Regions from separate parts of the Lysinibacillus sp. NPDC093692 genome, predicted to be linked through region 4. Evidence: riboswitches for the same ligand, from Rfam matches in the RefSeq annotation. Region 4 holds a riboswitch; each other region holds the start of a gene.
What was found. Region 4 has a riboswitch for thiamine pyrophosphate ahead of thiW (energy coupling factor transporter S component ThiW). Riboswitches for the same ligand answer to the same signal wherever they lie in the genome.
Positions count from the first base shown of each region.

Region 1: it holds a riboswitch for thiamine pyrophosphate, as region 4 does, so the genes downstream of both, thiC (phosphomethylpyrimidine synthase ThiC) here and thiW (energy coupling factor transporter S component ThiW) in region 4, are expected to answer to the same signal.
Region 2: it holds a riboswitch for thiamine pyrophosphate, as region 4 does, so the genes downstream of both, thiT (energy-coupled thiamine transporter ThiT) here and thiW (energy coupling factor transporter S component ThiW) in region 4, are expected to answer to the same signal.
Region 3: it holds a riboswitch for thiamine pyrophosphate, as region 4 does, so the genes downstream of both, thiM (hydroxyethylthiazole kinase) here and thiW (energy coupling factor transporter S component ThiW) in region 4, are expected to answer to the same signal.

Region 1 is NZ_JBNNUW010000021.1:12,054-20,376, reverse strand. Features, by position in the region: gene ACQKN4_RS19260 (S-layer protein) at 1-216, opposite strand, end outside; gene ACQKN4_RS19255 (AEC family transporter) at 495-1,424, shown strand; TPP riboswitch at 1,741-1,855, shown strand; gene thiC (phosphomethylpyrimidine synthase ThiC) at 1,989-3,767, shown strand; gene ACQKN4_RS19245 (catalase) at 3,970-5,475, opposite strand; gene ACQKN4_RS19240 (helix-turn-helix domain-containing protein) at 5,977-7,422, opposite strand; gene hutH (histidine ammonia-lyase) at 7,654-8,323, shown strand, end outside.
Region 2 is NZ_JBNNUW010000016.1:71,685-80,007, reverse strand. Features, by position in the region: gene ACQKN4_RS16785 (beta-class carbonic anhydrase) at 1-80, shown strand, start outside; gene ACQKN4_RS16780 (GNAT family N-acetyltransferase) at 132-719, opposite strand; gene ACQKN4_RS16775 (polyphosphate kinase 2 family protein) at 1,018-1,848, opposite strand; gene ACQKN4_RS16770 (hypothetical protein) at 2,052-2,765, shown strand; gene map (type I methionyl aminopeptidase) at 2,790-3,545, opposite strand; gene ACQKN4_RS16760 (DUF7010 family protein) at 3,867-4,412, opposite strand; gene thiT (energy-coupled thiamine transporter ThiT) at 4,658-5,218, opposite strand; TPP riboswitch at 5,349-5,456, opposite strand; gene ACQKN4_RS16750 (DUF4870 domain-containing protein) at 5,584-5,916, shown strand; gene ACQKN4_RS16745 (AAA family ATPase) at 6,123-8,323, opposite strand, start outside.
Region 3 is NZ_JBNNUW010000005.1:125,044-133,366, forward strand. Features, by position in the region: gene ald (alanine dehydrogenase) at 239-1,354, opposite strand; gene ACQKN4_RS07650 (universal stress protein) at 1,792-2,241, shown strand; gene ACQKN4_RS07655 (class I SAM-dependent methyltransferase) at 2,622-3,551, opposite strand; gene tpx (thiol peroxidase) at 3,641-4,144, opposite strand; gene mbcS (acyl-CoA synthetase MbcS) at 4,482-6,071, opposite strand; TPP riboswitch at 6,315-6,413, shown strand; gene thiM (hydroxyethylthiazole kinase) at 6,500-7,255, shown strand; gene thiD (bifunctional hydroxymethylpyrimidine kinase/phosphomethylpyrimidine kinase) at 7,255-8,079, shown strand; gene thiE (thiamine phosphate synthase) at 8,069-8,323, shown strand, end outside.
Region 4 is NZ_JBNNUW010000001.1:447,230-455,552, forward strand. Features, by position in the region: gene ACQKN4_RS01965 (vWA domain-containing protein) at 1-994, shown strand, start outside; gene ACQKN4_RS01970 (VWA domain-containing protein) at 978-3,575, shown strand; gene ACQKN4_RS01975 (MarR family winged helix-turn-helix transcriptional regulator) at 3,875-4,297, shown strand; gene ACQKN4_RS01980 (ketosteroid isomerase family protein) at 4,341-4,664, shown strand; gene ACQKN4_RS01985 (EVE domain-containing protein) at 4,680-5,159, shown strand; gene thiW (energy coupling factor transporter S component ThiW) at 5,233-5,733, opposite strand; TPP riboswitch at 5,834-5,941, opposite strand; gene ACQKN4_RS01995 (glycerophosphoryl diester phosphodiesterase membrane domain-containing protein) at 6,328-8,127, shown strand.

The DNA of each region.
Region 1 (8,323 bases), on a different contig from region 4:
TTTAAATTGGCCATTGGATGTACGTACTTTATCATTAGCGATGCTGGTAATAGTAACATTTTGTCCCTTTGTTTTGGCTGCAGCTACTTGCCCGTCGATTTGAACTGAGTGGTTTAAAGATACATCATTAGAAGTGGCATTCGCAGTTGATACAGGCACAATTAAGGTTGCTGTAATAGCGGTAGCCATAAAAGTAGAAAATACTTTATTCTTCATCTTTGTCGCTCCAATCATTGTATTTAATGGATAATATATCATACATTTCTTAAGTTTAGTGCGCGAATGGGTTATTTTACTATATTAATTTAATGAAATAATAGGCCTTTTTTCTTCTATTATTTTAATAACTCGTAGTTTGAAAGGGTAAATCATCCTTCCAAGAGCTCTTTGCTATTGTTTGAACATGATGAAAAAGACAGGATGAGTGAACGCTGAAGTACATTGACCGAGTTTACAAACAGCACTACTATAGGAGAGGAAAGGGGGACAACACTATGGTGTATCTCGGTATGATTTTCTTTCAAATTGTCGCTCCGATTTTAGTGCTTCTAGTACTTGGCGCAGTTTTACAAAGGAAATTTCGATTTAATTTAAAGGCGCTATCTCAACTTATTACATATTGCTTTATGCCAGCAGCTGTTTTTGTGAATTTATATGAAACGAGTATAGAATTGTCTGTGCTTGGGGAAGTTGCGCTTTTTATTCTACTCTTTATCGGAAGCCAAATGGTCCTTAGTCACTTTCTAGCAAAGGGGCTCGGTTTAGTAAAAACAGAGGCTGCGGTGTTTAAAAATAGCGTTGTCCTCATTAATTCAGGCAACTATGGTATTCCAGTTGCCCAAATGATTTTTGTGACTCAGCCGATTGGGGTAGCGATTCAAGTTATTCTCGTTATATTTCAAAATATGACGACGTATACTTACGGCTTGTACAATTTAATTTCTTCAACAAAATCAGGCATGTCAATTTTGAAAGATTTCCTCAAAATGCCTATTATTCATGCACTTATTATCGGCGTTACTATGAACTATTTTAATATCCCTATTCCACAGTTCGTAAAAATTCCGATAGACCATGTGGCAGATGGCTTTATCGCTGTGGCATTAATAACTTTAGGGGCACAGCTATCCCAACTTGAAATAAAATCTATGTTTAATAAGATGGTATACATTAGTTGTTTTACACGATTAATCATAGGGCCTGCCGTTGCATTGCTTATCATTTTTGCGCTTGGTCTTGACGGTGTCGTGGCACAATCACTTTTTATAGCTAGTTCGTTCCCGACATCGCGAAATAGTTCCAGTCTGGCATTAGAATATGACGTAGAATCGGCAACTGCTGCACAAACAGTTTTATTTTCAACGATTGTGAGCTGTATTACAGTGACAATTGTAATTTATGTAGCGGAGTTGTTGTTTACCTAACAGTTGGGTGTCATATAGTATAAAAGATAAGGTGGAAAGCTTTTCAGGAGTTAGGGGCTCTTTTTCTGAATTAAAAGCTAGTGATTTATATTTGTTAAAACAAGATATAAGTTGATTGGAGTGGAGGCTGGGCGACTCCTTGGGGATTAGCGTCACAGATGAGACCCTGCAGCGAAGCGAAGCGGCTCATCGGACGCCCCCAGGAAAGCGCCCAGCCGGAGCGAAAATCAACTGCACGTTATGGTGATAATCCAAAAATAATCAAATGAAGCTTCCATCTATTAGCAATATCTGCTACACTAGCATCAAACTTAATAGTATTAACTAGGGGAGTCTGATGAGTCAGGCTGAGAGGGAAACGCATAGAGGTTTCTTGACCCTTTGGACCTGATCTGGCTCATACCAGCGTGGGAAAGTTAACCATTATTGCACACTATGTTATTTGCAATAACTATACCTTTACATTCTTAGCCGGATCCAAAAATTTTTTGGATTCGGCTTTCGTTTTGTTGGGGTGAGCTAGATTCGGTCCTTGTATAAATGTAAAAGGGAGCGAAGTAGTTTATGACAACAGTTAGCGAAAAGAATATTACGATTATGTCAAATTTTGAAGGAAGTAAAAAAGTTTACGTAGAAGGTTCTCGACCAGATATTTTAGTGCCAATGCGTGAGATTGCTTTAAGTCCGACGACAGGAAGCTTTGGTGAGGAAGAAAATGCACCAGTGCGTGTTTATGATACGAGTGGCCCGTACACTGATCCTGCACATAAGGTGGACATTACGAAAGGATTGCCAGCTTTACGTAGTGCATGGATCAAAGAACGAGGTGACGTTGAAGAATACGAAGGTCGTACAATCAAGCCAGAAGATAATGGATTTCGCAAAGCTGATGATCCACGGATGAATGAAAATGTTTTTCCGGATTTATCTAGAAAGCCTTTACGTGCGAAGAAAGGTAAAAATGTAACGCAGCTTCACTATGCACGAAAGGGAATTATTACTCCAGAAATGGAATTTGTAGCGATTCGCGAAAATATGGATCCTGAGTTCGTGCGCTCAGAGATCGCGGCGGGGCGTGCAATTATGCCATCTAATATTAATCACCCTGAGGCAGAGCCGATGATTATTGGACGCAACTTCCATGTGAAAATTAACGCCAATATTGGAAATTCAGCGGTGACATCCTCTATTGCAGAAGAAGTAGAAAAAATGACGTGGGCTACACGCTGGGGTGCTGATAACATCATGGATTTATCCACGGGTAAACATATTCATACGACGCGTGAATGGATTATCCGTAATGCCGCAGTGCCAGTAGGGACGGTGCCGATTTATCAAGCGCTCGAAAAAGTAAATGGTGTGGCAGAGGATTTAACGTGGGAAGTGTATCGTGATACGTTAATCGAACAGGCAGAGCAAGGTGTAGATTACTTCACGATTCATGCAGGCGTATTGCTACGCTATGTGCCATTAACGGCTAATCGTGTAACTGGCATAGTGTCTCGAGGAGGCTCGATTATGGCACAATGGTGTTTATATCACCACCAAGAGAGCTTCTTATATACTCATTTTGAAGAAATCTGTGAAATTATGAAAACCTATGATGTTGCTTTCTCTTTAGGTGATGGTTTACGTCCTGGTTCTATAGCAGATGCAAATGATGAGGCTCAATTTGCGGAGCTGGAAACGCTAGGGGAATTAACACAAATTGCCTGGGAGCATGATGTACAGGTGATGGTAGAAGGACCGGGGCATGTGCCGATGCATCTTATTAAAGAAAACATGGACAAGCAGTTAGAGGTGTGTAAGGAAGCTCCTTTCTATACGTTAGGGCCGCTAACGACAGATATTGCTCCAGGCTATGACCATATTACATCAGCCATTGGAGCCGCGATGATTGGTTGGTATGGTACGGCAATGCTATGTTATGTAACGCCTAAAGAACATCTTGGCTTACCAAATCGTGATGATGTTCGTGTAGGGGTTATTACGTACAAAATTGCTGCACATGCGGCTGATTTAGCTAAAGGGCACCCGGGGGCACAGCAACGTGATGATGCACTATCAAAGGCGCGCTTTGAATTCCGCTGGCGCGATCAATTCAACCTTTCGCTAGATCCAGAGCGTGCAGTCGAATATCATGATGAAACATTGCCAGCAGAAGGAGCAAAAACGGCGCATTTCTGTTCAATGTGTGGACCTAAGTTTTGTAGTATGAAAATCTCACAGGATATTCGTACTTATGCAAAAGAAAAAGACTTAAATACAACTGAAGCAATCCATAAAGGTATGCAGGAGAAGGCGAAAGAATTTAAAAAGGCAGGCAGTCAAATCTATCAATAATTATTAGAGCGGGCTTGTGTCTATCAATATAGGCACAAGCCTTATTTTTGTTCATCGTCAAAAGTAATGGATGACCTACGCATCAACCACTCATTATGTGATGATCCCACATTTAAGATAAAAAAACTCCATGTGAGGTTGCCCTTCACATGGAGTAAAAAGTTGGATTTGGATATCAATAATAGTTGGAATATGTGGAGAATTAAACGTTAGTTGGTTGTTTTACGTATGGATTTGAAAGATCCATACCTTCTAATGAAAGACCCATAGCTTTTGCTACACCTTCACCATATGCTGGGTCAGCTAAATAACAGTGAAGAATATGACGACGTTTGATGAATTCTTCAACTGATGCCATATCATTAGCCGTATTTTCGAATAGACGTTGTTGCTCTTCGGCAGTCATTAGGTTGAATAATTTACCTGGCTGCTCAAAGTAGTTGTTATCATCTTCACGGAAGTCATGGATACCAGCATTACCGTCAATACGTAATTCAGGCTCTTTATAGTCTAAATTATGTTCCCATTCACCATAGCTATTTGGTTCATAGCCTAAAGTTGAACCAAGGTTGCCATCGAAGCGCATAGCACCATCGCGGTGGAATGAACGGAATGGACATTTTGGTGCGTTTACAGGAAGCATGTAATGGTTTACACCTAAACGGTAGCGTTGTGCATCTGCATAAGCAAAGATACGAGCCTGTAACATTTTATCTGGAGAGAAGCTAATACCAGGGACAATGTTAGATGGTGCAAATGCAGCTTGCTCAACTTCAGCAAAGTAGTTGTCCGAGTTTTTGTTTAACTCAAATTCACCTACAGGAATTAATGGGAAGTCTTTTTTATACCATACCTTTGTTAAGTCAAATGGGTTATATGGTAATTCGCGAGCTTGTTCCTCTGTCATTACTTGAATAGACATTTTCCATTTAGGGAAATCGCCATTTTCAATTGCCCCATATAGGTCGCGTTGTGAAGATTCGCGGTCGTTACTAATTACTTCAGCAGCCTCAGCGCCAGTTAAGTTTTTAATGCCTTGCTCTGTACTGAAGTGGAATTTAACCCATACGCGCTCATTTTCTGCATTAATAAAACTATAAGTGTGAGAACCGAAACCATGCATATTGCGGTAACCTGACGGAATACCACGATCAGACATAACGATTGTTACTTGGTGAAGTGCCTCTGGTAATGAAGTCCAGAAATCCCAGTTTGAATTCGCGTTCTTCATATTTGTACGTGGATCACGTTTTACCACGTGGTTTAAGTCTGTAAAGTGTAAAGGATCACGGAAGAAGAATACAGGTGTGTTGTTACCAACTAAATCCCAGTTACCTTCTTCAGTATAGAACTTAAGTGCAAAGCCACGAATATCGCGCTCAGCATCCGCTGCACCACGTTCACCCGCAACTGTTGAGAAGCGTGCAAACATTTCTGTTTTCTTCCCAACTTCTGAGAAGATTTTTGCTTTTGTATATTTAGTAATATCATGCGTTACAGTGAAAGTACCGAATGCACCTGAACCTTTAGCGTGCATACGACGTTCAGGAATAACTTCACGGTTGAAGTTTGCTAATTTTTCAACTAGCCATACATCCTGAAGTAATAGAGGGCCACGAGGACCTGCTGACATTGAATCGTGGTTGCTTACTACTGGAGCGCCACCTGCTGTTGTAAAACGACGGCTACGATCATTTTGGTTTGTCATATTAGTTTACCTCCTGAAGAAAAAATTGTGAGTCAAACTCTTCATCAATAACTATAACAAATATAAACTAGAATTGCTAGTAAATTATAATTATTATCGTTAAAGAATGTTTATATTAAAATACAAACTATAAATATATGCTAGATTAAAAGCGTTTATGAATAGCTTTTTCCACAAAACTAGCTTTTTGAAACATTTTCGAGAATTATTAAAGTTGAGTTGTGAAGAAGGGATAGGTCGAAATTAAAAGGCTTTAAAGTAAATTCTTTTTTATTGAAAACGGAAAATGATAATTGAAAAAATGTGTTTTAGGGTTATGGTAAGTATTAGTTGATGACAGTGAAGGCTGGGAGACTTCCTAAGATTAGCTATAGAGGAACGAAGGCTAAAAACCGTCACCTTCTATGAGAGCGCCTTCGTGACCAGCATCCACTGCACTTTCGCGTTGAAAGCATATTTGCCTCTCGTGCACGGTTGGAAATTAAATTCGGGTATGCCTTTTCACGTTTTCCGATAACGATTAGGCGTAATGCCGATGTGCTGTTTAAAAATTTTAATGAAGTAATTCGAATCTTCAAAACCGTTTAAATAGGCAATTTCACTAATAGCAAAATCAGTTTCTACTAACATTTTTGTGGCATTATGAATTCGTACCTGCTGCAAGTAGCGTTTAAGTGGCAAGCCTTGCTTCTTTGAAAAGATCGTACTTAAATAATTGGGACTAATCCCTAATTTATGAGCAACGTAAGGTAAAGATAACCCGCTTTCCTGAAACTGTTGGTCGATAATTTCTATGGCCAGTTCTACATAGTCAGCTCGTTTCTCCATTCTTGCCTCGCGGGCCAATTCAATCAGTTTTTGTGTAAATGATATGATGCCATTTTGAATGGTATAAAATATAGGATGCTCAATAATTAAATGAAAAAGCTGACGATAATTTTGCTCAATTGCAGCTTTCTCGTGTAATTTATACTTCAGCATAAAGCGTCGAATTTGTGCTAAAACACTTGTTAGATGAATACGTAAGTCATCCTGCTCGTAATAAATTCCTTCATTAAATAGTCGATATAAAAATGCTTTAACAGCTTCAATATTCCCGTCCTCTAAACTACTTATTAGTAATTGTTGCTCTTCGGGTGTTAGTAAAGGATCGAAGGGCTGTGTCTTCAACTGCTTACTCGTATAAAAAATATGCCCATAGCCTTCGTAGAAACTTTGACGAAGTGCACGCTTCGTTAACGTATACATATTCTTCATTGTTGTAGGTTCCCCATCGTAAATACCGATATTTAAAGAGCTATTACTTGTCAATCGCCATTCCTTGATTAGTGTACGAACATCTTTCTCTATATCATTTGTTTGGAATAAGCAAACGATTCTCTCTGATAAAGGATAAATCCTCATACTAGAATAAATAGGAGTTTGCTGAAGCCAGTTGTATAGTTTGTTAAACATGTCGGAATGCTCAGGCTCAATCATGGTGAAATGTATATTTGTCTCTAGCGTACTAGTTTTACTATCTAAAAATAGTTGATCGTAAAAAGATTCATCTGTAGCTTCTTGATACACTGCCTCTGCCTTTGGTGTCCGAAGGGAAATAGCGGTGAGCTTTTGCTTTAATACTTCTAAATCAATTGGTTTAACGAAGAGATGTGCGACCTGTAAATCGATTGCTTTTAATGCATTTTTAAACAATGGCTCTGTCGTCATCGCTAAAATAGTTCCTGAATGTTTTTGTAAAACGCGATAAAGTGCTGTTAAACGATTATTCGAGAATAGGTCAATATTTAGTAGTATCACCTCAGGCTCGAATTGCTGGATACTTTGAAGTGCCTCATTAATAGTTGTACTTATTTCGATGGTTACATCGCCAGGGAAATATGTATGTAAAAACCAACGAATACCTGAAAGGTCAGCGGAGTCTCTATCAATTAATAACAATTTCATACATACGAACCCACCTTAAAAATATCTAGTTTCGTAAAAAAATACGATTATATTATTAAAATATCAAAAAATCTGAAATAATTCATGTATTCTCTTTTAAAATTCCCTATTTTCTGAAAAAAGTAGTTAGTACAATGTAGATAGAGTAATTGTTATTTATCTTTTGTAGCGATAACTAAATTGATTACGAGCATTTTTACATAGTTATAAAGGGAACAGGGGGATGGCATTATGAAATCTATTATCGAGCTTGATGGCAAGACGTTAACAAGACAGCAAATAGGGGGAATCGTTAACGGTCTTGCTACGGTTGCGCTATCTACAGACAGTGTGGAGCGCGTTCGTTTAAGTAGGGAGCGCATTGAAAAACGTTTAGCTGAGGGGCAAACCATTTATGGTGTGAATACAGGCTTTGGGAAGCTAAGTAATATAAAGATTGAAGAGGAAGATATCGAGCTTTTACAGTTGAATTTATTACGCTCGGATGCGACAGGTGTTGGTGTACCGTTCCCAACAGATGTTGTACGCGCCATGATGGTTTTACGTGCCAATGCTTTAGCACGTGGTTTTTCAGGAATTCGTCTAGAAACAGTGCAGCTGCTATTAGATCTTATAAATAAGGGAGTCCATCCGATTGTACCGTCTCAAGGTTCAGTTGGTGCAAGTGGAGATTTAGCGCCGTTATCACATTTGGCTTTAGTGCTAGTAGGTGAAGGCAAGGCGGAGTTTAATGGCGAGGTTATGAGTGGGAGTGAGGCGTTAGAGCAAGCTGGGCTAACACCGGTGCGACTACAAGCTAAGGAAGGATTAGCGCTTGTAAATGGTACACAAGCAATGACAGGAATCGGCGTGTTAACTGTGAACGAGGCAGAGCGTATGGGGCTAGCGGCAGATATGGCAG
Region 2 (8,323 bases), on a different contig from region 4:
AAGATGTGCCCGTTCATGGATTAGTAGTTGATCCAAATACAGGTCGCCTTGACTTAATCATAGACGGTAGCAAACAATAGTAAAGATAAGAAGCGTCTATCCTTCATGACTTGAAAGTTAGACGCTTCTTTTTATTCGTTCTCTAAACGTGCATACATGTAATGATCCACCCATTTGCCATTAATGTACAGCAGCTTTCTCAAGAGGCCTTCTTGCTGAAACCCAGACTTTTCTAAAACACGGATAGAAGGATTATTTTGTGTTGAAACATAAGCCTCTACACGATGTAAGCCTACTTGCTCGAACGCAAATTGCACAACCATATTAACCGCTTCTGTTACGATCCCTTTCCCCACATAAATTTCATCCATCGCATAGCCAACAAATGCACTGGAATACGGTAAACGTTTTACTGCATAAAGAGCAATATGTCCTATTAGATTATTTGTACCCGGCTCAAAAATACCGAAAGTAAACTCCCTCTTTGAGTCCATTAAGTATAAGCTTTCTTGAATTTTTTTATATTGAGCATTAATTGTATAATATTCAGGTCGTTGTAACGGTTCGTATGTAGACCAAAAATATTTATTGCGGCTTACGAGATCAGTTAAACTTTGTGCATCTTTTTCGTAAAATGTGCGAATGTAGCATTTATCCCCCTGAATTGATACCACATTTTCACCCTTTTTCCTCAATAGTCTCCAAATTTTAAGCACCATTTCTCCACACTAACCTTCCGATAATTGTTTAAAGCCTGCATTCAATTTTCAATGGATCTAACCCTAATAGCCTGAAGTTTCACTGTATCTCACTTTAAAGGTCAATAACTGGTCAATAACTGTCGTTCCCTGTTTTAAATTGATTTTCAATCAACATAGTCGACGATTAGCTGACTATTATGCTCACTAACAATTTGTGGGTAAACACCCACCGAATTGAAGTTTTATTTTATTGTATGTAAAAAAAGATGCTGCTACAACTAAAACATCTCGTCTTGTTGTTACAGCATCAATAACATTATTTCACTTTTTGTTTTTGTTTTTTAGGCTTCTCTTCTAGCAATTCAAGGCTAGACGATTCAGCATCTTCTAAATGCGTTTTGTCTAAGACATTCGTTAAATGAAGGCCACGTTTTTTTGCTTCACGTTCGATATGTGCTAGTGTCTCTTGCAGTACCTGTACACGAGCATACTTTTTATCGTCTCCTGATATTAGAACCCATGGAGCATTTTTCTTATCAGTCTTCTCAAACATTTCATTTGCAGCCTCTACATACAGTGGTGTTTTTTCACGATTTCGCCAGTCTTCATCTGTTAGCTTCCAAGACTTATATGGATCCTGCTCACGTTCTTTAAAACGTTTAAGTTGCTCCTCATCTGATACTTGAAGCCAAAACTTAATGACAATATAATCTCCTGCCGTTAAAATCTTTTCAAAATTATTCATTTCTCCGTATGCACGAGACCACTCTTCATTTGTTGCAAATCCTTCAATACGCTCAACTAATACACGACCATACCAAGAGCGATCAAAAATTGCGATTTGTCCATGCTGTGGCAGCTTTCTCCAAAAGCGTTGTAAATAATTGTAGCGTAGTTCATGGGGCTGAGGCGCTGAAATCGGGTGTACGACATAACCACGTGGATCAACACGTTCAATTAGACGCTTAATAGCGCCCCCCTTACCAGCGGCATCCATACCTTCAAATACTAAAATTAACCCTATTTTATTGTTTAATAAAAACTGTTGAGCATTTAACATTTCATACTGGAGTACTTTTAATTTCTTTTTATACATTTTCTTATCTAGATTAACTGTTAGATCTAGATCATTTAAATTTTGAGTCATTAAAACTTCACTCCTTACATTTGTATACTTCCATTGTACTAAAGAAATATATGAACGCCTATTTAAATGGTAAATTGTAGATAATTTTAGCGAAACAACACGATACATTGTTGGAAATTTCCGTTATAATGAAAATAGTACGTTACAGTCCTATACTTATTTGTCTTTTCCCTATACAATTTAACACGAAGGGAGAGGAAAACATGCCTCGATTTTTTTTGATGACAATCACTTACATTGTCTCACTTATCCTAACCTTTTCATCCTATTTCATGAAAATAAACGGTCAATCTTCCTTAGAGATTTCAAATCGTTTTCCAGTAATATTTGCACCTTTTAATGTTAGTTATGTGATTTGGATTGTGGTTTACATGTTACTTGGTTATTGGTTAGTCATGAATCTAAAAAAGACAACTATTAAACAGACTGTTCTCTTTAGTAGCATATGTATCATGCAGGCGCTAGCAATTGTTGTTTGGCATCACGAATTATTTATCATGTCAATCGTCAGTACGTTTATTTTAGTACTGTATTTATCAAAGTTGTACAAAACGTACCCTTTCAGCAATAACTCACTTACAGGTCGTTTACCCTTCTCGATTTACTTCGCATGGGTTACATTCAGCCTGATGACAAATGTAAGCTTCACGCTAACATCCTACCAATGGAATGGTTTTGGACTTAGTGATCCATTGTGGGCAGTTATTTTACTGACACTTGGGGTTGCAATAGCACTACATATTCGATTCCATTATTTTGATATTATCTATCCAAGTGTATTTATCTGGTCCTATATAGGGGTCGTATTACATAATGGTTTTGATGAGCTACTTGTGTCAACGGCAGCCTTGTTTTTATGTGGGGTGCTACTTGTCGGTATATTATTTATTAAAAAAAATCCTGCCCACCAAAAATAAATTGGTAGCAGGATTTTAGCTTTTTTATTGTTCATCAAGTGAAGTTAAAATAATTGGTTTGTCTTTTGTAACGATAATTGAATGCTCGATTTGAGCAACTAATGATTTGTCTGGCGTAACGAATGTCCAGCCATCACCAGACTCCACAATATGCTCCGCTTTCGCTGAGATAAATGGCTCAACTGCAAGAACCATACCCTCTTTCATAATTGTAGAATCCCATGCATCATAATAGTTTAAAATATGGTTTGGCTCATCATGTAAAGAACGACCTAAACCATGTCCTGTTAGGTTCATAATCACTGTTAAATCATTAGCATATGCTTCACGCTCAACAGCTTTTCCGATTTGGTTTAATTTTGATCCAGCTTTTACTTTTGTCATCGCACGATCAAAAGCACTTTTGGCTACGCGACACAACTTTTCTTTATCCTCATAACCTTCACCAACTACAAATGAAATGCCTGTATCAGCAAAATAGCCGTTTAATGAACCAGATACATCTATATTGACGATATCTCCTTCTTTAATCACACGTTCACCTGGAATACCATGTGCGACTTCCTCATTAACACTAATACATGTGTATCCTGGGAAATCATACTCCCCTTTAGGTCCAGAAACTGCTCCGGCCTCAGCAAACATACGGCCTGCAATTTCATCTAGTTCTAGTGTTGTTACACCTGGTTTTGTAGCAGCCTTCATTGCTTCACGAATTTCAGCACAAATACGGCCGATTTTTTTAAAGGCTTCAATTTCTTCTTGCGTTTTTACAATCATTTTTAACGTCCCTTTCATCTAATATCTACTATTTAATATAACATAACTTTCTATGCTTAAAACGCTAAACGCTTTAAATATTATATGCCATCTTAAATTATAAAGTGCTGAAAACAGGCTTATCTCCATAACGTGAGATTGATTTCCGTTCCGGCTGGGCGCTTTGTTGCTGGCGCTTCGCTTAACTCTGCTTTTTTATTTTCCGCTAACTGAATCTAACTATTTCACAGTTGCAGCACTAGAAAAGACAAAAAGCACCTTTATTCAGATGCTTTTTAAAAAGATTCAGTGGTTTACTGTTATTCAACTGACAATAGGTGCTTAAACATGACTGACTTTGAGTTCTCTTAGAATTAAAAGAGCACCAACTCCATAAACAATAGACATTGCTAAAGGTACTAGAGTGAAAGCTTGACCAACAAAGAAGCCACCTAAAATTAGAGCAGAAAGACAGATTCCTAAAGTAACAAATAAATATGCTTTGCTTTTATAAATCCATATGTAAGGCAGAAAATGAGAGCCTGCTAGTAGGCCAATTGTGAAGGGCAGGTATTCAGGTATTTTCATATACACAATTATAAATACAGGTATATAAAAAGCTTGAGGAGCTGCTACTATTCCACTTAAAGTACCTAAAGGGTTGTCAGTAGAGAGTAAATTAACACCCAGAATTTTACTAATGACAATCCCAATAGGAAAGATGACACCTAAGCCAAATATCCAAATTAAACGTATAGCTTCTATTGGGAAAACTAAGGGCATAAAGGCGAAAATTAAAAAGACAACGGCGCCAGAAAGCAAAATGGGGTATCCTTTTTTTGCTTCAAATATAATTTCTTTTTGTAAATTTTCAAGTGTTTTATTCATTAACGCACTCCCCCTTCATAAAATCGGCAAAAGATTTATATAATATACCATCATTCAACTATTTTTACCATTGATTATTCAATAATGCAATTTTTGTCATAACTGAAAGCTATGGAGAAATTGCTTAGGAAGGGAAACTTGATTACTGCACAGTATCTAAATTTAATCTGTCTTTATGTTTTGATAGCAACAATCTTTAACAGCCTAAAAATAAAAACCCTTCACTCATGTGAAGGGCATAATCATTATGATTTTCGTTGCATTAATTGAGGTGCTGCCGTAAATAACAAAACACCGACAATCGCTGTTAAAATCGTTGCTGGTAGCATATATGTTCCATTATAGATGATTGAATAAACCCATGCATTTTGATTGCCAGCATACTCTGCGAAAAATACAGCGCCTCCAATGGTATGTGCTGCATAACGTAAAAAGCCCGCTAATACCGTTCCTACAATAATATAAAGCGCCATTTTCTTTTTATTTAAATCTTTTGCTGCCTCAAGCACTGGCCCACGCACTACGGCCGCTAAGCCTACTACCGTAAAGGCAACACCATAATCAAGTGTTCCTTGAAGCCAATGTATAATATAGGCACCAAACATTGTTTGCATAACACCAATAAGTAAACCCGTTACCATGCCTGGAATAAGGCCCCAGCGAAATGCTATTAACATTATTGGCACCATTACGAGACTAACAGAGCCTCCTTGTGCCCATACTTTAAAGGAAACCTGATCAAGCACAAGGCCAATCGCTGCGAATATCGCAATTTCCACAAGCATTAATAGTTTTTTATTGTCCATAATTATTCTCTCCTTTGTTCCGATGTAGGATACAAGAGCAGGAATAGAAATCAGTTGGCAAATATGTCCCTATCTAGCATCAATAAAGATAAAAAAACGATGCCAGGACAGAGCCTCACATCGTAAAAGTGTCGGTTTCTATCCACATCCCTACGCAAGCGTTAACTTACAGGTTCAAAGAGTTAAGGCATTACGTGCCCAGTCTCAGCTGACATCATCAGCTCCCCTTGTGGTCGTTACATCTTAATTTAGTTGAACAACCTCATTGTACGCAAACACTGTAACGATTACAACCTCTTCCACATTAATTTTTTTTGAAACTTTACTGTTTTTCATGCGTAAATATTTAAAAAGGAGGTACAACTATGGAGAACCAAAAAATTTTATCTGCCTTTAGTTATCTCAGTATCTTTTTTGCACCCTTTATTGTGCCATTAGTCGTTTACTTTGTTTCAAAAGATAACGACGTAAAGAGTCATTCTCTTCGAGCATTAATATCACATTTAATCCCAGTCGTATTTGGAATAATATTTTTTGCAGTCTTTATTTTCTCAACTTTATCATTCAACACTTTTGAACCAGATTCAGGTAGTAGTTCTTTTCTTATCATTTGGTTAGTTTCATTTTTGATTTACATTCTTGTTTCAATCGGAATTGTCATTTGGAATATTATTCAAGCAGTTCGCGTTATCCGATAAGTTTCATTTCAACCTTGAACAGAGAGTACTAAAAGGAGCTGTTATTTTTTGAAAGTATCTAAAGTTGTCAAAACCGCCGTAAAATTAGCACCAATCGTTATTCCAATTGTAAAAAAAGTAATCGCTGCAAAAAAAGGAACATATCCTAACGTAAATAAAAAGTAATAAAAAGGCGTATTTCCACACATCGGAAATACGCCTCTTTTTTATTTCACTTCAAAATATGTTTGACTGTGACCATTCATTGTTTTTTCAACGTGCAACACTGCAGGCATTGTAGCTTTTAACTCTGCAACGTGCGAAATGACGCCAATCATGCGTCCAGAATCTTGTAAATCAATAAGCGTATCAATCGCCTTATTTAATGCCTCTTCATCAAGAGAACCAAAGCCCTCATCAATAAACATTGTTTCAATACGGATATTACCTTGAAAGCTTTGAATGACATCTGCCATCCCAAGGGCAAGACTTAAAGAAGCATTAAACTTTTCTCCCCCTGATAATGTTTTTACATCACGTAATTGGTCTGTATAGGCATCATACACATCTAGCCCAAGTCCACTTTGCTTAGCATGCTTTTCTAAACGATCTGAACGTCGTAGCTCAAATTGACCGTTGGATAAATGATAAAGCCGGACATTTGCTGCCTCTGTAATTTTATCTAAATAATTGATTTGAATATAACGCTCAAAGGACAGCTTTTTCACATTTTGCCCATTTAACATTGCATAAAGTTCCTTTACTCGTCCCGCTTCTTTTTCAAGTAAGCGTATTTCCAGCTCCGCTTCCTCTACTTTTTCGATAAAGTCTGTGCAAGCTTTCGCAAATCCTTCCATCTGCTGCAATACTTTAAAGGCTTCCTCATAGGTTACACGAAGCATCTCTAACTTTTCTTCCATTGCCGTTAAATCTTGTTTCTCTTGTCCTTTAAGGTGCTTCGCTCCCTCAGTAATTTGCACCTGTAAAGTGTGGATTTGCATAGCATAATCACTGCATGCCTTCCGTAAAGCTTCTATTTGCAACACGCTACGCTTCCCAGTAGCAAATTCTTCATAGCTTTCAAAGCCGGCTTCCTTCATACTTACTGAAAATTGTTCGCGCTTTTCATCCATTTTCAGCTTTAGCTCCTCAAAAGCCTGTTTCGCTATTTCGACGGTCATTCTAGCATTGTTTGCTGCTTCCTTGGCAGCTTGCAAACTTTGTTGGCTAATAGTCCACGCAGTTTGTAAGGCAACCTTTTGAGAACCTATATGAGCAATTTCCTGTTTCATTGCATATAGCGTCGTAAGATTTTCTGGAATATGTTTTTGCTGCTCTTCCACAACTACTTGTTGTTTAGTCAATTCCTTCGTCTTTTCAGCTAAATATTGCTCTAGCTTTAATTGCTTTTCTTGTAGCTGCTCCATTCGTGCACGATGATCCTTTTGTTGCATGCGTACATCAGACAATTGATTGCTTACTACTTTTAAGATAGTAATTTGTTGCTCTATATTTTGTAAGGAAGCTACAATTTGTGCTTGGTTCGATTGATCAACCTCATTCAACTCTAACTGTTCTAATGCCTCTTGCAGAAGATGCTTTGAAGAATTCAATAAAGCTTCTTTCTCTAAAAACTTGCGCTCAGCATTAGTAGCCTTTACTCGCAAAACTTCCACCTGTGCTAATTCGATCATCTCTAATTGCTCACGATGTGTTTCGAGATGTGTTGTACTACCGCACACTGGGCAAGCCTCTCCATCCTTAAGCTGCTGTGCTAAAATACTTGCCTGACTCGCAATCCATTGCTGCTCCAACTTTTGAAGAGCTTTCTTACTTTCTTGATAGTGAACATTAGTCATGGCTACATCCTGCTCTGCCATTTCTACTGCTCTAGTGTATTTTTCAACTTGCGCTAAGTATGATACTTGCTCTTTTAGCTTCGGTAACTGTTCTAAAAAACCTTCATATGGCTCAAGTTGTTTTTCATATTGTTCAATTGTTGTTGCTAGATGCTGAACTTGCATTTGTCCTGTTTCTACAATTTTACGATTATCGTCTACTGCTAGTTTGGCTGTTGTAACATATTGTTCAGCTATTTGCAGTTGCTGAAGATTATTCTCATACGCCTCGAAAGTTGGTAATAATGCTTGGAGCTGTAACTCCCGTTGTAAAACGTGTTGGCGTTCAGGTTCCTTCGCCTCTTCAACATTAAATCTTTCTTGCGCTATTTTTAACTGAGCTTCTGCGTTTTGTTGCTCTGTCACTGCTTGTTGACAGGATTGTTCTTTACGATTTTGCTCAGCACGTAAATCGACGCATTGTTGCTCAAGTATAACAAGACGTTCTGCTTTTTCTGCTAATGCAATTTCACGTTCTTTTGCGCTATATACACCTTGCTCTTGTAGCAATGCTTGCAAACGGTTCTGGC
Region 3 (8,323 bases), on a different contig from region 4:
GGGCGCTTTCCTGAGGGCGTTCGATGAGCTGCTTGGGCCAACAGATGTTTTTTACGCGAAGGCGTAGTGCTAACGAAGCGGCAGCAGAGGGTTTTGATTGTGCGAAAGCGCAGCGACAGCAACAAAGCGAGTAGCTTGGAACGGAAATCAACCCTCGTTTTGCTAAGGGAATAGTTTTTCAACAACATAAAAAGGAAGCACCCATAATTAAACACGGTGCTTCCTTTTATTACTTTATTTATTGAATTAATTCATCAACATTTACATATGGCAACCCTTGAGAATCTGCAACAGCCTTGTAAGCAAGATGTCCATCAATTGTATTAACACCTAGTTTCAATGCAGCGTTTTCAACACATGCTTGTCTATAACCCTTGTTAGCAATTTGAAGTGCATAAGGAATTGTATTATTTGTTAAAGCAATTGTTGATGTACGTGGTACAGCTCCTGGCATATTCGCTACTGCATAATGTACAACTCCATGTTTTACATAAGTTGGATTATCATGTGTCGTCACTCGATCAGATGACGCAAAAATACCGCCTTGGTCAATAGCAATATCGACTACTACTGAGCCTGGTTGCATTGACTGAATCATTTCCTCAGAAACTAGCTTTGGTGCTTTCGCTCCAGGAATTAAAACAGCTCCAACTACTAAATCTGAGTTTTTCACTGATTCTGCAATATTATATGGATTGGACATTAATGTTTGTACATCACGGCCAAATAAATCTTCTAATTGACGTAAACGCTCTGGGCTTAAATCAATTACCGTTACATCAGCACCCATTCCGACAGCTATTTTCGCCGCGTTTGTTCCAGCTATACCGCCACCGATCACTGTAACTTTACCACGTGGTACACCTGATACGCCGCCTAGTAAAATACCTTTACCTTCATGATTTTTCTCTAAGAATTGTGCACCAATTTGTGTTGCCATTTTACCAGCAACTTCACTCATTGGTGTTAAAAGCGGTAAAGAACCATTTGTTAATTGCACAGTTTCATAAGCAATGCCTACAACTTTTTTATTTAAAAGTGCCTGCGTTAATTCAAGCTCTGGCGCTAAATGTAAATAAGTAAATAAGATTTGACCTTCATAGAAGTAATCGTATTCTGACGCTACAGGTTCTTTTACTTTCATAATCATTTCTTGCGCCCATGCTTCTTTTGCCGTATCAACAATATGAGCGCCTGCAGCAACATAGTCTGCATCTGTAAAGCTTGAGCCTAAACCTGCTCCCGTTTCAATGAACACTTCATGACCTGAATTTGTTAATGTAACAACCCCTGCTGGTGTCATGGCTACACGATTTTCATTGTTTTTAATCTCTTTTGGAATACCAATCTTCATCTTCCCTATCCCCTTCCATTACCTAAAAAATAAGCACATATTGTTACATACTCTTCGATGTATTGATGCACCCCTTGCATTTCCATATTACCAAACATAAACAAAAAATGCTTTAATTAAAATAATAATAGATAAAATTAAAAATATTTTTATAATGCTAAATATTCAAATTAATAAAGTGGTAATTTTCCTACAATTATCTTTCTTCCAGGATGACATTTATTAAAACATATTCCCTTTATTAGTTAATAAGAGTGAAGGTTGTACAGCTCTTTGGAGTTCGCAGCACCTTAGAGGAATGTGAATCTCCTATGTTATGATGATTAACTGAATCACTGTAAACGTCTTCATTTTTTCACATTTTTTCTTCCGGAAAGTATTTCCTTTAGAAAATCATTTGGTATAATCAACATATACAAATCAGGGAGGTAATACAAATGGCTAATAAATATAAAAGCATTGTAGTTGCAGTAGACGGTTCGAAGGAAGCTGAATACGCTTTCCGTAAATCAATTGACGTAGCAAAACGTAACGATGGTGCTGTATTAAATTTAGTAAATGTTATTGATACACGTTCTTTCGCTGCTATTGAAGCATATGACCGTTCAATTGCAGAGCGTGCTCAAGCATTCTCTGAAGAGCTACTAAATGGTTACAAAAAGCAAGCTGAAGAAGAAGGCTTAACAAATATTAACCTTGTAATTGAATATGGCTCACCAAAAAATATCATTACAAAAGAGCTTTCTAAAATTGTAGACGCAGACTTAATCATCTGTGGTGCAACTGGTCTAAATGCAGTAGAACGCTTCCTAATCGGTTCAGTATCTGAAGCGATTGTACGCTCAGCTAAATGTGACGTACTTGTTATCCGCACACCTGAAAATTAATTTTGTATTACATAAAAGGTATCCAATATTGGATACCTTTTTCTTGTTGTTGAAAAATTAATATGTGAATGGGATTAAAGTTCTTATTAAATAAAGTATGGCTCTCTGGTAAAAAACGAGGGGGTTGATTTCCGTTACGACTGGGAGCTTTGTTGCTGCCGCTACGTTAGCACTAGGGAACATAAAATTTTCTCTTTTTTCTATTAGGAAGTCTTAAGCTGAATCTTTTTAGTATTAATTATAATTAATACTATTTCGGCTTAACTTTTTCACCTATTCTAGGGTGTGAAAACTCAGGGTGAAAACCAACAGTTGTTCATTGATACATATTTTATTATTGATAAACTAAAAGGTATCCAATTTCGGATACCTTTTTTTACTTATTTCCCTTCTTGCCACATATTCACTTTTTCAAAGAACATAGCTAGAGCTTGTTTATTTTGCATATTTGGTACTTTTGCTAATAGCACCTCTTTTGGGGCTTTGAAATCCTTACCTTGTTTTTGTAAAATGACAATGCTCTTTTCTAGTGCTTTATTGGCGAACATTGTATCTGGCAATTGTATAATTGCTTGAATCCAAGCATGCTTTTGAATGTATTTATGCAGTTGTTTCGATTGCTCAGATTCAAAGAGATGCGTTGGTGCAAGGAAAAATAAATAGCCTCCATCCTTCGTGTAGTTAATGGATTGCTCAATAAATAAATGATGCGCATAGCTCAACCCTTCTGAAGGGCACAGCTCATAGTCTAATGCGATATCTTCATTCGGATAATATCCCACTGGTAAATCACAAACAATAGCATCTGCAGGACTTACTAATAAATCTTGTAACGCATCTTGACGGTATAAGGAAACAGGCTGCTCTGTCAAATCAGCTGTAGCAGCAGCTATACGAATAAGCAGTTCATCAACCTCTACACCTGTTGCCTCTATTTTCTCGTCTAATAAGTTCATAACTGTTAGGAGTAAATTCCCTGTACCTACTGCTGGATCTAAAATCGAAATTTTTTCGGTTTTTAGACGATCTGCAAATAGTTGCTCCACAAAATAACCAACTAATAACCCAAGAGTATCTGGTGTCATCTGATGATTCGGCTGAGAGCCTTTTCGCATTCCCTTTAAAACAGCAATTTGAATCGCTTTGCGCACATCTTCCTTCGTAGCACCTTCTTGTGAAAAATCAACTTCCCCACCTAGCCATGCCTCTAAGCCATCTAGAATACCCTCTAGCAATGTAATATTATGTTCTTTTTCTATCTTTTCAGCATGTTCATTTAGCATACCAAACAACTTCTCGATGTTTTCCATACACAACTTCCTTTCACGCAGAAAAGAGCCGTGACAAAAACTTGTCACAGCCCCTTTGTCTAGTAATATCTTAGCCTAAAATCAATAAATTATGCTAGTGCTTTGACAGCTGCAATTGCCGCTTCATAGTTTGGATGGTCTGTTGCTTCAGGAACATATTCCACATATGTCACTTTGTCATTTGCATCCACAACAAATACTGCGCGTGTTAGAAGACGTAACTCTTGAATATAGACACCATATGCTTCACCAAATGACAGGTCACGGTGATCTGAAACTGTTTGAACAGCATCAATACCTGCTGCACCACACCAACGTTTTTGAGCGAATGGAAGGTCAACAGATACTGTATAGATTACTACATTATCACCTAAGCCAGCTGCTGCTTCATTAAAACGACGTGTTTGTGCATCGCATACACCAGTATCCAATGATGGTACCACGCTAAATAAACGAATTTTCCCCTCTGAATCTTTTAATGTAACAGGTGATAGGTCATTCGCTAATATAGAGAAATCTGGTGCTTGATCTCCAACCTTTACTTCGTTCCCTACAAGTGTTACTTGACCATTTTTAAATGTTACTTGTGCCATATAAACGCCTCCTAATCATCATATGTACTTAATATTACTAAATGGAGGGAATTAATTGCAACTGAGACAGCTTATCAAAAATATTTTTGAAAAATCTTTTCGCACCTATTCAGCCATGTTTACTTAAGGTTGCACCTTTTTCCAAGTTCATTAAAATAATGTAGGGTTGATTTTCCAACTAACTAATGATGTCTCCCCCAAATAATATGGCTTATCACCCTAATACGAAGTTGATCTCCAACACTTTGCAAAAACTTTAACTTATTCAACCTATAATACATTACCTAATATTATAAAAAAGCAGGAACTTTGATTTTCGACATTATTTCCTAGGAAATTAATGATGCTTGATAAAATGGATTTTTTCTTGCTCTCGTAATTCGACACGACGAATTTTGCCTGATGAGGTCTTTGGCAGCTCAGTAACAAACTCAATCTTACGAGGGTATTTATATGGGGCTGTTAAAGTTTTTACATGGCTTTGTAGTTTTTTTATAAGTGTTTCATTACCAACTTCTCCTTCACAGAGCACAACAAACGCCTTCACGAGATTTCCACGAATCTCATCTGGACTTGCAACAACGGCAGTTTCTTTCACTGCAGGATGCTTCAACAATGCATCTTCTACCTCAAATGGTCCAATCGTATACCCAGACGAAATAATGACATCATCCCCGCGTCCTTCAAACCAAAAATAACCATCATTATCTTTGTATGCACGATCTCCGGTAATATACCAATCGCCTCTAAATTGTAAATTTGTCCGTTCTGGATCGTTTAAATATTTTTTAAATAACGCGGGCGTTTCACAGTGTACAGCAATATCTCCAATTTCCCCAACCGCAACAGGATTTCCAAGATCATTTATAATTTCAACAGTATTACCCGGAGTAGGTTTGCCCATTGATCCCATTCTAGACTCCATCCCTACCATTGTACCAACAAGTAATGTATTCTCTGTTTGTCCATAGCCATCTCGTACTTGTAAATTATAAACTTCGGAAAATACTTTTATCACTTCACTATTTAAAGGTTCACCCGCTGACACAGCCTGACGTATTGTACTTACATTAAAATCTTGTAAATTTTCAAGACTCGCCATAAATCGATATTCGGTTGGTGCGCAACACAGAATATTAATATTGAATTTTTCAATCAGTCTAAAGTAAGTTGCCGCATCAAAGTGACCTTTGTAAACAAATGCTGTTGCACCACTTCCTAAAGTAGCGAGGAACGGACTCCAAATCCATTTTTGCCAGCCTGGAGCTGCTGTTCCCCAAACAATGTCACCCTCTTGAACACCTAACCAATTTGGTGCAGTAGTTCGCAAGTGTGCGTAACCCCAGCTATGTGTATGCACCGCTGCCTTTGGATTGCCTGTTGTACCACTTGTATATGCTAAAAATGCAATGTCTGTACTCTTAGTTGGAGTAGAGCTTATATAAGATGTTGGTTGGCTATGCATTCTTTCAAGCAACGGTTGCCAAGGTTCATGTGCATGACCAATGACAAATTGCTTTATTGCTTGTAAATTTTCCACATTATCAAATTGTTCAATATAAGGCTCAAATGCAACAACTCCTTTTGCATCGGCATGATTGATTCGATATTCAATATCTTTAGTTCTCAGCATTTCTGAACTAGGTATAATAGTTAAACCTGCCTTCAAAGCTGCAATATACACGATATATGCTTCCACTGATCTCGGTACCATGACTAAAATAACATCGCCTTTTTTTAAACCTTGGGAGGTAAATACATGTGCTGCCTGATTCGCCTTTTCAAGTAAAGTTGTATATGTTAAGTACTGAATTTCCTCGTCTTCGCTATAAACTAATAATGCATTTTTCGTAGGATCCTGTGCATATTTTTCAATTTCTTCTGAAATGTTATACCATTCTGGTGCGATTAAATCTTCTCTTTTCATGGCAATTGCCCCCTTTTGTTACGCCCATTATAAAACTCAATTTTTATCATTTTCAATTGAATTCACTCTAATTTATTAAAGTCGTGACAACTATCATGCTCCGCTATATGGCATCAGTCACGTATTGCTTCTATTCATTTCAAATTGGCGTAATCGTCGCTTTCGTACAGAGTTGCTGAATGAAAATAAAAAACTCCCTATTGAACGCGAATGAATAATATGGTACATTTTGGTCAACTAAAAGCATGATTGCAGGGGGACTCATTAAGAGTTGAGAAGGTAAAACCTGACCCTTTGAACCTGTTAGTTAATACTGACGTAGGGAGCAATTCACATCGACTTACTGATGAAAGGCTCTTTTACGTGTTTTTTGCACGAAAAAGGGCCTTTTTTGCACGCTTACGTCCATCCAACGAGGAGGACTTAAATTGATTTTCCAAACGATCCGTAAACAAAATCCACTTATTCATTGCATAACGAATTATGTGGTTGCTAATTTCCAAGCAAATGGCTTATTAGCAATAGGCGCTTCTCCAGTCATGGCTGATGACGGTCATGAGGTTGAAGAAATGGTCACAATCGCCTCAGGCTTATTGATCAATATTGGGACCCTTAATGAGCGAATGAAAGAATCCATGTTACTTGCAGGGAAAAAAGCAAATATTCTTGGCATTCCGGTTGTTTTAGATCCTGTTGCAGCCGGTGCAACGACTTACCGGAAACAAACGGTACAGCAATTATTGGAGAAAATAAAATTTGCGGCGATTCGATGCAATATCGGAGAGCTTGCAGCAATTGCCAATGTAGACTGGCAACAAAAAGGCGTAGATAGTGGTAGTGGTTCAATTTCTTTAGAAATGGAGGCACAAAAAATAGCTCAGCAATACAATTGTATTGTTATTGTGACCGGTGAAAAGGATTTTATTACTGACGGCAAACTTCAGCAATGGGTTACAGGTGGAAATTCGCAAATGACAGAAGTTACTGGAACAGGCTGCTTATTGAGTGCAATATGTTGTGCCTCTATCACCGCAGGAGATCAACCATTTGACCAATTACTAGAAACATTATCACTTTATAAAAAATTAGCAGAAAAAGCCGCTTCTTCTACTCGATTCATTGGCGATTTTCAAATAGCTGTATTGAATGAACTACATCGCCTTTCAAAGGAAGGTGAAGAATAATGCATATTGTAACGACAATTGCCGGTTCAGATAGTGGCGGCGGTGCAGGTATACAAGCTGATTTAAAAACATTCCAGGAATTAAAAGTATTTGGAACGTCTGTCATTACAGCTTTAACGGCCCAGAATACTTTGGGTGTATCAGATGTTTTACCAATTGAAGTGAGCTTTGTTGAAAAACAACTGAAAGCGCTAATCGAGGATTTTTCAATTAGTGCTATTAAAACAGGAATGTTGTTTTCCTCCGAAATCATCCAATCAATTGCACATATTTTAGCCGAAGTAAATATTCCACTTATTGTAGATCCTGTTATGATTGCAAAAGGTGGCGAGAGCTTATTACAGCAAGAAGCAATTGAGGCATTACGAAATTATTTGCTACCTTTAGCAACAATTGTAACACCTAACATTCCTGAGGCCGAAACCCTTTCTGGAAGAAAAATTAATTCTATAGCAGATATTAAAGAAGTAGCCCAGATTTTATTACAGACAGGTGTTCAATGCGTCGTTATGAAAGGCGGTCATTTAGAGGATATATGTCATGCTACTGATTATGTATTTTTTCAAGATGGTGGATCATTTTCTATGCAATCTACTCGTATTGCAACAGCAAACACGCATGGTACAGGCTGTACATTTTCCGCTGCATTAACTGCTTTTCTTGGCCTTGGGCTACCTATAGAAAAGGCAATTGAGGAAGCTAAAAAATTTATTCAATTAGCAATAACTCATGATTTATCTATTGGGAATGGCCATGGTCCAACAAATCATTTTGCTTATCAACAGTATAAGGATTCCTGCGAGGTGATCATACATGAAACGTGACGATTTACAGCTATATTTTATTATGGGTACAGGTAATGTTTTCAATCAGGAGCCAATAATTGTATTAGAAAAAGCTCTCCAATCCGGAATTACTATGTTTCAATACCGTGAAAAAGGGCCAAATACCCTTACTGGACGAGCCTATGAAAATTTTGCTCGTAAATGTCAAAAGCTCTGTCAACAGTATCATGTTCCGTTTATTATTAATGATGATGTAGAGCTAGCTATAAAACTTAGAGCAGAT
Region 4 (8,323 bases):
AGAAAATGTTAAAGGTAAGGAGTTAGTTTCAGAAAGTATCTTATTGCCTCCAAAAGAAGCTGTAACAAAAACATTTAAAGACTTACCGTTAGAAGATACTATGACGGCCAGCATAGATGCTAAGGACGATTACGCAGTTGATAATTCACAAACTGTATTGTTACAAACAGCGACTTCAAAAGTAGTTGTTGATCAAAGTATGCATCAACTTATTCAAAAAGGTTTTCAAACGATTAATAGTAGCGTAAAAATTGTTCCATCTTCACAAGTAGCCGACAATAAGGATGCCACTATTGTGACAAATCAGACGGCGCTTCTCGAAAAGATAGACAAGCCAATTGTATTATTTGGACGGGATGACGTAGAGAAGGTTGAAGCTACTGGGGAAATAGGGACAACAAGTCATGCATTGTTTGCATTTAGTGAACTAAAAGACATTTATGTCAGTGCTATATATCCTGGGTTCGATGGCTATAAAACAATTGCATCGATTGGAGAACAGCCATTTATCCAGCGTTCACCAGAAGGAGATATTGTTGTATTAGCGGATATTGCTGATACAGATTGGCCGCTACATCCTTCATTCCCATTATTTTTATGGAGTGCTGAACAGCAGCTTTCAGAATCGATTGGTTCGCTCGGTATTTTTACACCAAATGAACAACGAGCAGTTGCTTTAGCGCAAGGTGATTGGAGTGTATATTCGCAAGATGATGAGTTCTTATCGTCCGTTACGAATGGATTATTAACAGCTCCAATGAAGCCGGGAATTTATACAGCGCGCTCAAATGATGAAGAAAAGCGCTTTATTGTACAGCTTCAAGCGCAGGAGCGTGTGATTGAAAAAGGAACAAGCTATACGCTTGGAGAGCTTCAGGACAATGGGAAGAAGGAAATATCGAAAACCTCGTTCATACCTTGGCTGATTCTTATAATCTTAGTATTACTTGTTGTAGAGTGGGAGGTGCAACGACGTCGTGGATTTACGAATTGATATGCCATTAACATTGTTGCTTTTACTTCCGTTACTCGTGTATTTTGGATGGACCTATTGGCGTGAGCGTCAGCGACTTAAAAAAAGTCATATCGTCGTTCTAGGTATCCGTATAGTAGCAATATGCTGCTTAGTTTTTGCACTAGCTGGTCCCTATATTTTATTGCCCGTAAAAGAAGAACAAGTATTATTTTTAGTTGACCGTTCTGCTTCAATGAATGGTACAGATGATGAGATGGTCAATTTTATAGCGGAAAGTTTACAGTCGAAAAAAGATGAACAACTTGCCGGAATTTATTCGTTTTCATCGACATTACAAACGGAAGCTATGTTATCGAACTCTTTAAAGGAAGTACCGAAGTTTACAACTATAAAAGCAACAGATCAAACAAATATCGAACAGAGTCTACAGCTCGCTTCAGGTATTGTAGATCCGAAAAAAGCAACGAGGCTTGTGCTCTTAACGGATGGCAATGAAACAAAAGGAAATGCCTTAGAATTTGCATCAAAGTTTAAAGGATCGAATAGTAGTGTTGATGTAGTGACATTTAACAAACCTGTTGCTAAGGATGTATCTCTGAAAAGCTTTGTAACACCACAAGTTGCTTATGCAGGTGAACAGCAGCAGCTAGTCACTGAAATAAATGCAACTGTAGCAGAACGAGGTGAGCTCTTATTATACGAAAATGATCAGCTCATCCATCGTGAGACAGTGGAGCTTGCAGAAGGTTCAAATATTTTTACGTATAAACATACAGCAACGGCTGAAGGGCTTGTAAAATATGAAGCACTCGTGCAGGTCGATCAAGATGCGATTTTAGAAAATAATAAATTAACGAGCGTCACGATGGTGCAAAGTGAACCACATTTACTAATTGTTAATGGCTATGAAACACCATCACCAATCGCAGCAGCACTTGGCAATCAACCCATTTCCTATGATGTGGTAGATGCTAAAAGTTTACCAAATGAGCTTTCTAGTTATTTACAATACAATGCAATCATTTTTGATAATGTGCCAGGCCATTTAGTAGGCGAGGCAAAAATGACTGTCATTGAGCAAGCGGTGAAAAATTTTGGTGTCGGTTTTACAATGGTCGGTGGCGAAAATAGCTTTGGCTTAGGCGGTTATTTTAAAACACCAATTGAAACTTTACTACCTGTTGAAATGGAGATTAAAGGTAAGGAGCAATTACCATCATTAGGGCTAGCAATCGTACTTGACCGTTCTGGAAGTATGTCTGGAGCAAAGCTAGAGCTTGCTAAGGAGGCTGCCGCTCGTTCCGTTGAAATGCTACGAGATGAGGATACGCTTGGGTTTATTGCCTTTGATGACCGACCTTGGGAAATTATTGAGACTGGGCCAGTTGGCAATAAGGAAGAAGCTGTAGATACGATTTTATCTGTAACGCCAGGCGGGGGTACTGAAATATATGGTTCACTTGCTAAAGCCTATGAAAATCTAGCAAATTTAAAGCTGCAGCGTAAGCATATTATTTTATTAACAGATGGACAGTCACAGTCGGGTAACTATGAAGACCTAATTGCACAAGGAAAAGAAAATGGCACGACACTATCAACAGTTGCAATTGGTCAAGATGCAGATGCTAACTTACTTGAAGCACTCAGTGAGATGGGGAGTGGGCGTTTTTACGATGTTGTTGATGAGCAGGCGATTCCCTCTATTTTATCTCGTGAAACTGCTATGATTTCACGCACATATATTGAAGATAACCCATTTTACCCAACGATATTTAATGCATCTGGCTGGAATACGCTATTTACAAATGGGGTACCTAAAATGAATGCTTATATAGGTACGACAGCAAAGCAGGGGGCCACTGTTATCGCAGAAAGTGAGAAGGAAGATCCCGTACTTGCAGAATGGCAATATGGCCTTGGCAAAACTTATGCCTTTACGTCTGATTCGACAGGAAAATGGACGGGAGACTGGGCAAGATGGCAAAATTGGGGTGCATTTTGGCAAACGCTTATTTCAAAAATGCTACCAAGTTATAACGATGTTGCCTACGATGTACGTTTAGAATCAGACGGCTCATTTGTCATTACTGACCCAACAAATGAAGCGGCATTTTTAGATATTGTTGCTGTCAATGAAGCGGGTGAAGAATTTGAAACACAGCTTGAGACAATTTCAGCATCACAAGTTCGAGCAGTCGTACAAGCAGAACCAGGACTCATCTTCTTCCGTATTGCCGATGAAGAACAAGCTATTTACCAGGCTGGCTTAAGTGTACCTTATAGTGCTGAATATGAATTACGTCCGGTGAACGATAAGCTAGTCAAAGAACTAACAAAGCAAACAGGCGGCTCTGTTTTGAAAGAACCGAGCGAAGTATTCCGTGAATTTACTAAAAAAGGAGCGGAACGCCAAAATATCGCGACATGGCTTTTATTAGCAGGGATGCTACTATTCTTCATTGATATTACTATTCGCCGCTTTGGTTGGGGCTTCCTAACAAGACCGAAGGAAAAAGAACAGCGTATAGAGGAAAAACCTATACAGGCAGAGGACACAAATGTTGCCCAGCTATTAAAGGGCATGAAAAAACGACATTAACATAGAAAACGATGGTGCATCGCTTTACAGCAATGAGCCATCGTTTTTTTGTCGTTTGACTTATGCTGTCAGGGATTATCGCCCAACATTTACACTTTGTCGATAAACTTTAGCAATTTATCGCCCAACATTTGAATTTTATCGATAAACTTTAGCGGTTTAGCACCCAACTTATAATTTTTATCGACATCCACTAACCGCTGATTTATCTTGTAAATAAAGTGTATAAATGTAATGATGGATGATAGTAATAAAATATTACTATCATTAAAAAGCACTATCGATTTGGAGGTTCAAAAATGACCAATATAATGAATTCATTTGGTTTTCTAAGTTTTAAATTAGCGGAGGCTTTAGAGGAAAATCTCGAGCAATATATTAGCGAAAAATTTCACATGAAATCTAGAGAAGTCGGGATCATGATGGCTGTAAAAGACCAAAAACTTAGCCAAATTCAAATAGGGCAGATTTTAAAGTTAGATAAAAATAGTGTCCGCTTTTTTATCGATGGTCTAGAAGAAAGAAAGTATGTTTATAGAGAAAAAAATCCAGAAAATAGAAGGGAAAATTTAATATGCCTTACCGAACAGGGTGAAAATTTGGCAGAAAAATTAATGAAGACCCTTACGATTTCTGAGAATGAAGTTTTAAACGTACTCTCATGGGAAGAAAAAGAGCAATTAAAAAACATTATGAAAAAAGTATATGAAAATCGTTCATAGGGATTAAAACCTTATAAATAAAAAAGGAAAGGGTGATTGAGATATGAAGGCAGTAGAGGTTATGAAGGAGTATTTAAGAAGAGCGCAAGTAGAGGGGCACGACTTATCTGACATGTATGCAAATCATGGGGAATTGAAAAATTTTAAAGGTCAAACTTTTAAAGGAAAAAAAGAAATACAGAACTTTTACATGTCATCTATGCCGACAGGCTTTAAATTAACGATCCACAATATTGAAGGCGATGATATAGAAGCTAGAGCTATCATTTCGACTACTTGGGATGGTTTGCCAAACCCAGTGATTTTGGAAGAAAAGTTGATTCTTGAAAATGAAAAAATTAAATCATTTACAATGATCCCGAAATAAAAGGAGAAGGAAGCTATGTCAGTATATCCTAATAAAAATCCTCTTCCTACGCCTGAAAGAGACACGAAATACTGGATTGGCGTAGTATCTCTTAATCATGTACAAAAAGGGGTTAAGGGAGGGTTCGGCCAGTTATGTCATGGCAAAGAAAGACCTTTGAAACGAATGCAAAAAGGAGATTGGATCATTTATTATTCTCCTAAAAAAAGTCTAGATGGTAATGAACCTGTAAGAGCATTTACCGCAATTGGAAGGATAAAGGACGACCGAATATACGAGTTACAAATGGCGGAAAATTTTATTCCTTTCCGAAGAGATATAGACTTTTATAAAGATGCAAAAGCTGTACCAATAAAAAGAGTCTTAGATTTTTTAGAATTTGTAGAAGATAAATCGAAATATGGCTATAAATTCAGATTTGGTCATTTTGAAATAAGCAAAAAGGACTTTTTATTAATTGCTCATGAAATGGGATTACCGTTGAAGTATGGGTGAATTTGGTTGGACAAAAAACGTTACTTTCTTAATTCCCCTTAAGAAAATAACGTTTTTAAATTTGCCTAAATCTTTATTTAAGAAGAGTATTAAGGTTAGTTACAAATACTGTCTTGCGCAAATTGCTAGCAACGACAATGCCTAATACAGCACCAATAGTACTTGAAGTTAAAAAGGCTGGCATGAAAAATAAAGCAGCTACAGAAGTCCCCATTAATAAATGTGCGTAGGGCACTGCAATGAGTGAGGCAATAATACCTGTCCCAAACATTTCACCGACACCTGCGAGCCATTGTTTGTCGCTGTATTTATAGGCAAGGGCGGCGCATAAAGCACCAATGACACTGCCAGGTATAGCTAATAATGAGCCTGTACCTGTTAAAATACGAATAATAGCTGTGATAAAGGCGATCATAACAGTAGGCACTGGTCCAAGAATAATCGCGCCAATAACATTAATGGCATGCTGTACAGGGTAGGCACGCGCAATTCCTGTCGGTATTGAAACGAAGGTAGAACCTGCTACGGCAATTGCTACTAATAAGGCCATGATTGTTAATTTTCGAATTGACATAATTTCCACTCCTATTTTGTATTTATTGAATTGCTAATAAACCAGAAAAAAGCCGCTCCCTATAAGCATTAGGAAGCGGCCTTGCATTTAAAATAGTAAAAAGCAAGTGTCGCCACTTCCCTCCGCTAGTGTGAACTAGATCAGGTTCAAAGGGTCCGTATATGACAATATACGTCTCAGCCTTTAAAAGACTCCCCTAGTGGTAATGATTTTAACTCTTAATTTTTCTAATAATAACGTAGTCAAGACAGCCTGTTTCCCTCGATATACAAGGAGTTTAACAGGAGGAATCAATCATAGTTACTAACATTTTAGCACACTCGAAAGAACAGAGCTAGAACTCCTACATACTCAATGGATGGTCTACAAGTGTCGTCGCTAAAGAAATAGGGAGGAATCCTTCAAGTGAAGAACTAAAGTTGAAGCGCGATCAATAATTTGCCGCCTTTTTATGTATTGATTCTCTCCATTCCGTGTGCATGGTCAAAAATATTTTTCAGCTTATTACACTCCACTATGCAGTCTTGTTGGAGGAAATGTGTAGGTATATAATGGAATATATACCGCGAAACTAACTAAAGGAAAACCAAAACCATGAATACCAAACAAACCAATACGAATCGTTTAAGACTCATGCCATTTCAAATGACGAGGGATATTTTAAAGGTGTGGAAGTATGCGTACCGTCCTTTTCTTTTATTTGAATTGATATACAAACTGCTAACGATAAGTGTATTTATCCCGTTGTTATCCATAATTTTCAACAAATTACTGGCTGTAGGGGGCTTCGAAGCAGCCGCCAATCATGACCTTCTGCGCTTCTTGTTCAGCAAATATGGCTTACTTAGTGTACTAGTAATGGTGCCAATTGCGATAATGCTCATTTACACAGAGTTCACGGTTCTCTTCTATATTGCGTACTACGGGATTCAGGAGAAGCGCCCACGAATCCGCCCTGTATTGTTCAAGGCAATCTCTAGCTTACCAGGCTTATGGCGCATCGGGGTTTTCGGACTTGCTCTCTATTTATTGCTCCTGTTCCCGCTACTTGATGCCAACATCGGCGGAACACTTTTACCTAATATGACAGTTCCAAACTTTATTACGGGCGAGCTGATGAAGACAACCTTCGGAACTATCGCTCTTGTTATCGTCGGACTGCTCATCTTGGCATTGAACTTAATCTGTATCTATGCTCTGCCGATTATGGTATTGGAAGGCAAGTATCGATTCTGGAACGCTGTTCGCGAGAGCAAGCGATTGTTCTGGCGTAGTAAGTGGTCATTAGTTAGAGCTGTGTTTGAATGGGTAGTAATCTTCCTGTTTCTGTTTATTCTACTTATCTGTTTAATCATCCTAATCGTGCTTCTCCTTCCTAGTGGGGATGGTGAGTCCAGATTAATGACTACCATTGGCGTCATGCTAAGCCTTGGTTTGTATATCGCAACACTAATTATGACTCCAATGTTCATTACCATCATCACCTTGCTCTATGTACGCTATCAAGGCCATGACCATGTGAACATTGATACCGATGGAGTCGATGCTACTGTCTGGAAAGGACGCGATATGCAGCGTTCGCTCATGCGACGTTATCGTTCAATGCTGACTACATTCGGACTGTTCATTCTTATTGTTATAGGCTGGGGAGCAACTGCCCTGTTGACTGATTGGGGAGAAACCAATGAAAAGTTCATCATTATGGCTCATCGGGGCGACACCACTTCAGGCATAGAGAATACAATGGGTGCCTTCGAAGGCGCCATTCGCACAGGTGCTGATTATATCGAGCTCGATATTCTGCAGACGAAAGATGGCAAGCTTGCGGTCATCCATGATGAGAATTTGAGACGATTGTCCGGCAAAAATGTGAATGTTTTTGATCTTTCCCTTGCCGAACTTCAACAAATTTCGCTGCGCGTAGGCAAGTTCCAAGACAATGTCCCATCTCTTGATGAGGTGTTGGAGCGTACGAAAGGTAAAATCAAGCTTAATGTGGAACTCAAAACACATGGACATGAAAAGAATTTTGTCCCTATCTTAGTGGATACGATTCGTAGACATAAGGCAGAACAACAGATTATTCTCCAGAGCTTAGACTATGAGCTCGTAAAGAAAGTGAAGAAGGCCGCACCAGATTTAACAGTCGGGTATGTCATATTCGCTACATTCGCTTCGCTTAATCAGTTCGACGCGGATTTCTTCGTTGTTGAAGAGTCTTTCGCCCGTCCACGATTGATTAGTTCAGCGAAAATAATTGGCAAGCCGATTTATGTTTGGACCGTGAATGATGTGAAGAGCGTTGAACACCTCTATACGTTAGGTGTGGATGGCATCATAACGGACATTGCCGTTGACGCAAAGGAGACCGTTCAAAAGTTACAGAAAGAATAGGGTCAGAAATGAAAATATCATCTGCTCTTTTTTGAATAAAGCATGAACACCCGGTATTTCGCACGAGGCGCTAAATACCGGGTGTTTTGTGTTATCTATAGTTGCACATTATGACTGTCAGTCTGCAACTTCTCAAGTTTTATGTTGGTAACTTCTTATGAATAATCTTTCTCTATACAGCAAGTGAATAAAATTT